3 regions of the Streptomyces luteogriseus genome follow, and region 3 is predicted to be linked to each of the others. Evidence: riboswitches for the same ligand, from Rfam matches in the RefSeq annotation. Region 3 holds a riboswitch; each other region holds the start of a gene.
The links. Region 3 has a riboswitch for cyclic di-AMP ahead of BJ965_RS04690 (M23 family metallopeptidase). Riboswitches for the same ligand answer to the same signal wherever they lie in the genome.
Positions count from the first base shown of each region.

Region 1: linked by a shared signal. The riboswitch ahead of BJ965_RS22935 (LysM peptidoglycan-binding domain-containing protein) and the one ahead of BJ965_RS04690 (M23 family metallopeptidase) in region 3 are both predicted to bind cyclic di-AMP.
Region 2: linked by a shared signal. The riboswitch ahead of BJ965_RS33375 (C40 family peptidase) and the one ahead of BJ965_RS04690 (M23 family metallopeptidase) in region 3 are both predicted to bind cyclic di-AMP.

Region 1 is NZ_JACHMS010000001.1:5,158,768-5,161,020, forward strand. Features, by position in the region: gene BJ965_RS22930 (LysM peptidoglycan-binding domain-containing protein) at 1-914, shown strand, start outside; cyclic di-AMP (ydaO/yuaA leader) riboswitch at 1,143-1,309, shown strand; gene BJ965_RS22935 (LysM peptidoglycan-binding domain-containing protein) at 1,313-2,005, shown strand.
Region 2 is NZ_JACHMS010000001.1:7,516,818-7,519,070, reverse strand. Features, by position in the region: gene BJ965_RS33385 (ATP-dependent Clp protease proteolytic subunit) at 1-158, shown strand, start outside; gene BJ965_RS33380 (hypothetical protein) at 167-475, shown strand; cyclic di-AMP (ydaO/yuaA leader) riboswitch at 823-1,024, shown strand; gene BJ965_RS33375 (C40 family peptidase) at 1,029-1,502, shown strand; gene BJ965_RS38785 (DUF6328 family protein) at 1,542-2,033, shown strand; gene BJ965_RS33365 (ATP-binding protein) at 2,034-2,253, opposite strand, start outside.
Region 3 is NZ_JACHMS010000001.1:1,017,738-1,019,990, forward strand. Features, by position in the region: gene BJ965_RS04685 (DUF6250 domain-containing protein) at 1-98, opposite strand, end outside; gene BJ965_RS04690 (M23 family metallopeptidase) at 268-1,182, opposite strand; cyclic di-AMP (ydaO/yuaA leader) riboswitch at 1,187-1,341, opposite strand; gene BJ965_RS04695 (alpha-galactosidase) at 1,657-2,253, opposite strand, start outside.

The sequences.
Region 1 (2,253 bases), 4.1 Mb from region 3:
GCGTGACCGGCTCCGCCATCGCGATCCCGCTCCTCGGGGCCTCCGGCGCCAGTGCGGCCGACGGCACGACCTGGGACCGGGTCGCGGACTGCGAGACCGGCGGTGCGTGGAGCCAGAACAGCGGCAACGGCTATTACGGCGGCCTGCAGTTGTCCCAGGAGGACTGGGAGAACCACGGCGGCCTCGACTACGCCGCGAGCGCGGACCTGGCCAGCCGCTCCCAGCAGATAGCCGTGGCCGAGAGAATCCTCGCCGACCAGGGGGTCGGCGCGTGGCGCACCTGCGGACTGCTCTCCGGGCTCGAGCAGGGCAAGGACTCGGACTCCGACGCGTCCGGTTCATCCGATTCGTCCGGCCCGACGGACTCGCCCGGCCTGCTCGACTCGCTCGGGTCGTCGCCTTCGGCAAGTCCGTCCTCGTCCCCGTCGTCGTCCGACTCGCCGTCGGATGAGGAGGATGAAAAGGCTAAGTCGGACAAGTCGCCTGAATCTTCCGACTCCACAGAGCGGGATCAGCGGTCCGGCAGCTCTCCGTCGGCCACCCCCGGGAGTGGCAAGTCCGGTAAGTCGCGGCAGAGTGACGACTCCTCGGAGCTGACCGACACCGGATCCGGCCGTCACCGCGGCCCCAGTGCCGACGAAACCCTCCCGTCCGACAGCGGCCGCGCGGACGAGTCCACGGGCCGTCACGCCTCGCGCGGCGACGCGGGCTCCGACGAGGGCTCTGTCGACCCCGCCCAGGGCGACTACATCGTGGGAGTCGGCGACAGTCTCTGGTCCATCGCCGACTCCCTTGACGTCAGCGGTGGATGGCACGCGCTCTACGACGGCAACGAGAAGGCCGTCGGTACCGACCCGAACCTCATTCACCCCGGTCAGAAGCTCGCGGTGGAGGGCGAAGGGGACGAGAAGTAGCCGTTCGGGCAGTGCGGAAACGAGGGTGGAAGTCACCCCGAAACCGCGCGAGTTCACGTCATGATTAGCGGCTAATGTACCGTTTGGGACCCGTGAGAGATAGATCTCAGAAGCCCTGATCGTCTTTGAAATTCCGTGGATCGCGTGTCTACGGTCGTGACCGCTCGTCACCACGAGCCCCGGCTGCCGCAACGCCGAATCCTGCCAGCGGCCGTACGGGAACAGTCGTCGCGTCAAGCGCCGTAGGCAGGAGCGGGGGACCCAAGGTAGGTGCCCGACCGGACAGTTGTGCCGGAAGGGCTTGGGGTGAAGCCGCGTCCCGGGAGGGGCGCGGCCGGGCAACTCAACCGGCCCGAACCCGACAGCTCACCTCGCAGGCGTCGGTGAGGGGATCCACCATGCTGTTTTCCAGCAAGGGCAAGCACCGCCGTCCGTCCAAGGCCACCCGCGTCGTCGCGCTCGCCGGCGTCACCGGTGCCGCCGTCGCCGCTCCGCTGATGGCGGCCGGCAGCGCCTCCGCCGCCACCGCCTCCGAGTGGGACGCCGTCGCCCAGTGCGAGGCCGGCGGCAACTGGTCCATCAACACCGGCAACGGCTACTACGGCGGTCTGCAGTTCTCCGCCTCCACGTGGGCCGGCTACGGCGGCACCAAGTACGCCGCCACCGCCGACCAGGCCACCAAGGCGCAGCAGATCGAGATCGGCGAGAAGGTCCTCGCGGGCCAGGGCAAGGGTGCCTGGCCGGTCTGCGGCAAGGGCCTGTCGAGCGCCGCCTACACCGGCGGCGGTTCCACGAACGACTCGGGCAGCTCCTCGCAGAGCCAGCAGCAGAGCACCGAGTCCCGCGAGACCCAGCAGCCGGCCTCCCGCTCCGACGAGCGCCCCGCGGCCAAGAAGACCGTCACCACCCCGACCGGCAAGAAGGTCAAGAAGGGCGACGGCGAGTACAAGGTCGTCAAGGGTGACACCCTCAGCTCGATCGCCGCGGACGAGAAGGTCAAGGGCGGCTGGGAGAAGCTCTTCGAGCTGAACAAGGACATCGTCACCGATGCCAACCTGATCTACCCGGGCCAGCAGCTGCACCTGAAGTAACCAGCGGCCCACCGGGCCCGCCAGGGGCCCGGCCCGCCCGGACCCGCCCAGGGTCCACAGGCTCCCCGCCCCGGTGCGTCCTCCCCCGTACGCACCGGGGCGGGGTTCTTTCGGCAACCGGCTTTGTTCCGTTCGGAAACAATTTACTCTCGGTTCTGTCCATGAGGTGGGCGACCCGGTGGCCGATCGCCCGGAGCCGGTTAGGCTCATGTCGCGAGCCACCAAGGCCCGCACCTCGCCGGGTCCGC
Region 2 (2,253 bases), 6.5 Mb from region 3:
AGATGCTCGCGCTGCACTCGGGCCGCACCCGGGAGCAGGTGAGCGCGGACATCGAGCGGGACATGATCCTCACCGCCCAGGAGGCGGTGGAGTACGGCTTGGTGGACGGGGTCATCCCCAACCGCAAGGCCACTCCGGCCCCGTCGACCGGTCGGTGAGGCCCCCGGTGCTCCCGCCCGAACTGCCGCCGCTGCCCGCCCTGACACGCGCCGAGGCGGAACTGATCGACCGTTACCTCGATGTCGTCGACCTGCTCGGCCGCATCAACCCGGCCCAGGAGGGCGACACCTACCGCGGACTGCGCGCCGCTCAGGCCCTGGTGGGCAAGGCGACCGCGCTGCGTGACGCGTTGGCCCTGATGCACCGGCGAGGCGAGACGGAACTGCACGCCGGCACGCTGGCCCGGGCCCTGCGGGTGCTGGACGGTGAGCGGCGCACCGCCCGGCTCACCCTGCCCCCGGAGTCCGTCAGTTGACGCGGAACCGTCGACTCCGGACGCACGCACCGCCGGCGACGCGCCCGGAGCTGAGTTGAAACGGACCAAAAGACGTACCCCTGTTCGGAGTAGGCGGGAGACCGATTTTGGAGCCGCTCCGGTTGCGCAACGCGCGTAGCCGATGGACGGAATGGGGCATTCCGTCGCTGGTCCGGAGCTCCGCGAACCCGTGGACAGTGGCTCGAACGCACACGTGTCCACCCGAACGGGTGAGTGGTGAGTAACAACACAAATCCCCGGTTCCGTTGGGAAATCCGGACAGGCATGCGCCAAGATCCCTGTCTGACGACAAGCCCCCGCCGCTGTGGCGGGGCGATCCGGGCGGACGCCGAGTCCTGCCGCCGCCCGGATGACCGGTCGACAGGAGTGGATCGGCAGGAGTGGAGGACCCGAGCACGACGGGTCGCCGGGACGGTCACGCCATGACCGCCCCCGAGCAGCCCTTGGGGTGAAGCCGCGTCAGCGGCCGGGCAACTTTGTCAGCCCGAATCCGACAGGTCATCCTTCACAGGCGGCTGACGAAGGGTTGCGCATGACTGCGCTCAATCGTGTCCCGTCGCTCATGGCCCGGGCCGGCACGGCCTCGGCGCTCACCATCGCCGCGGTGAGCGGCTCCATCGTGGCGCCCGGCTTCGCATCCGAAGCCGCTGCGGCCACACCGGCGACCAAGGCACTCCAGATAGCGGCCTCCAAGAAGGGTTCGCCCTACAGGTACGGGGCCACCGGTCCGCACCGGTTCGACTGCTCCGGGCTCACGCTCTACTCGTTCAAGAAGGCCGGCAAGAAGCTCCCCCGCACGGCTGCCCAGCAGTACAACAAGACGAAGCACATCTCCGCCAAGAGCCGCAAGGCGGGGGACCTGGTGTTCTTCCACTCGGGCAGCAACGTGTACCACGTCGGTATCTACGCGGGTAAGAACAAGCTCTGGCACTCCCCGAAGAGCGGGGACGTGGTGCGACTGCAGAAGATCTGGACCAAGAGTGTCTGGTACGGACGCGTGAAGTGATCCGCCCGGCGTGCGGCGGCGTCCTTGACGCGCCGCCGCATGCCGGAGCGTGACACGGGCTCATGTGCATACCCGTGCTCCCATGGCCGAGCACCGCCCTGCACCGCGCGCAACGAGACGCCGCTGCGACGCGCCGACCGCACCTTCGTCGAGCTGCTCCAGGAACTGCGCGTCACCCGGACGGGCGTGCAGATCCTCTTCTTCTTCCCGCTGGCGCCGGCTCTCGCCCCGCGCTTCGAGGAACTCGACGCGCTCCAGCGCGTCACCTACGTCAGCGCCCTGCCGCCGGCGATCCTGGCCGCCGCCCTCTTCGCCGCTGCGGCACACCGTCGGACAGCCGTCAGGGCTGCGAGGGGCGGCAGCGCACCGGGAGGCGTCGGCGCGGCGCCGGTGACGGCCGCGGGCTCCGGCGGGGGGCGCGGGGCGCGGAGCGGGCGTCAAGGCCGTGGGGATGGCCCGGATGCGGGTCGCGCGGGCCGGGGCGCGAGGAGGGCGCCGCTGGACACGCCGTGCGGGTCCCGCCGCGTGTGACTACGGCTCCTGCTGCACCGCGGTCGTCACCGGCTGGACCGGGACGACCCAGGGAAGTTCGATCGAGATGGTCTTGCCGCCCTCGCGCGTGGGGCGGATGCGGAGCCTGCCGCCGCATTCCGCGGTCAGCCAGCGGATGATGACCAGGCCGCGGCCGTTGTCCTGCTGGACGGCGGCCGGCAGGCGTCTGGGGAAGCGGGGGTGGCTGTCCGTGACACCG
Region 3 (2,253 bases):
CGGCGCCCGGGGACGGCACTCGCGCTCCCCGTCGGGGCGATGGCCGCCAGGGCGGCTCCTGCTGCCAGGGCTGCGAACGTTCTGCGGGTGGTCGGCACGGGACACAGCTCCTTCAGAAAGCGCTTGCACTCACGATGCGATCACTGTGTCTCAACTGCCGCCCCCTGTCGATCCCTTGAGGCGGTCGACGCAGACACACCGAAGGCCGGACCCGGGGATCGGGGTCCGGCCTTCGGAGGCGTGTCAGGCAGGCGGTCGTGCGGTCGGTCAGCCGACAGAGACGCCGTGCGAGCGCAGGAACGCGACCGGGTCGACGTCGGAGCCGTAGTCCGGCGTGGTGCGGATCTCGAAGTGCAGGTGCGGTCCGGTCACGTTGCCGGTCGCGCCCGACAGGCCGACCTGCTGCCCGGCCGTCACGGTCTGGCCGGCCGAGACGGAGAGCTGGGACAGGTGGGCGTACTGGGCGTAGTGGCCGTCGTTCAGCTTGATGACGACCTGGTTGCCGTAGGCGCCGCCCCAGCCGGCGGAGACGACCTCGCCCGGGCCGACGGCCTTGAGGGACGTGCCGGTCGGTACGACGAAGTCGACACCGGTGTGGTAGCCGCTGGACCACATGCTGCCGGACATGCGGTACGGCGTGCCGACGGTGGCACCGTCCACCGGGAGGGTGTAGCCGCTGGAGTTGCTCTCGGCGGCGGGCTTGGCCGCGGCCGGCTCGGCAGCGGTCTGCGCCTTCGGGGCCGACTCGGCGGCGGACGGCTTCGGGGCCGAGGCCTTCGGCGCGTCCGGGGCGGCGGCCTTCGGCGCGCTCGCGGCCTTCTTGCCGATCGACAGCTTCAGGCCCGGGTGGATCAGCGACGGGTCGGAGCCGACGGCGTCACGGTTGTCCGCGTAGAGCTTCTTCCAGCCGCCGCTGACGTTCTGGTCGTCGGCGATCCTCGCGAGATAGTCGCCGGCCTTCACGGTGTACGTGCGGGGGCCATTGGCCTTTTCGGCGGCCTTCTTCTCGGCGGCCGGAGCGGACTGGACGGCCTTTTCCGGAGCCGTCTCCGGGGTGGCGGCATGAGCGCCGGCGGCCCCCATGAGCGGCAGGGCGAGGGCGGCCCCGCCGGTTCCGGCGACGGCGATGGAGCGGGTGAAACGCTGGGACTTGGGGCGGCGGTGCTTACCCTTCGCGGGCATGGCGAATTCCTCTCCGTCGCCTGCGAGGTGAGCTGTCGGGTGCGGGCTGGAGATGCCCGGCCGCGCCGTGGCGCGGCTTAACCCCAAGCCGTTCCGGGAACCGGAACAGGCGTCTTACCTGTGGGTCCCCCGCTCCTGCCGTACGTCGGGTCAGTGTGTGGGGCTCCGGGCGGCGGCAGGATTAGGCGTCCGTCCGGATTGGTGTGGAACGTAAGCGACCAAGACGCAATAGGACAAGCTTGCGGTTGCCCGTGACGGTGTTTCCCTTGATGCCTCGGCAGATGCGGCGTCACCGAGCGTGGATTACGGATCTCCCGCTTTCCTCAATACCCCTGAATAACGCCAGAATTACGTGAACATGGCAACAACACATCGTCACGAATATGACGATGGTCACGCACCCCGACCTCATCTCCTTTACGATCGGGGCACGTTACCCCTTAGCGGCCGAAGCTCCCTATTCGGACAGAACGACTACTTCCGCTTAAGCCGGACGACTGCGGCGTCCAGGTCTCCACGCAGACCGACCCCCAGTCCGTGATGAAGCAGCACGGCCCCTCGGTGTACTTCGCCGGTTTCGAGGCATTCGTACTCTGCTGCCGGGTCGAGACCGCGCAGCCGGAGTGCCGGTACGCGCTCGCCGTAACGCTGCGCCTGGAGCCAGGCGAGGACGACGGTCTCGTCGCCGAGGACGTACTGCACGGCACTCGATCCACCCTCCGGGGGACGCAGCCGGTAGAGGTCGCCGCGCTGCACCACGGGCCGGATCTCCTTGTAGAGCCCCACCCACTCCCGCGCCTCGGCGAGCTCCTCGCGCGTCCACTTCGTGAGGTCGCCGCCGACGCCCAGCACGCCGGCCATGGCACTGACGAAGCGGAACCGCAGGGAGCTGGCCCGCCGGTTGAGCATGGCGTTCGGACTGTCGGTGACCCAGGCGGCCATGACCCGGGCCGGATGGATCTGACTGAAGCCGTCCTGGATCGCGAGCCGGTCGAGCGGGTCGGTGTTGTCCGAGGTCCACACCTGGTCCGTGCGGCTCAGCACGCCGAGGTCGATCCGGCCACCGCCGCC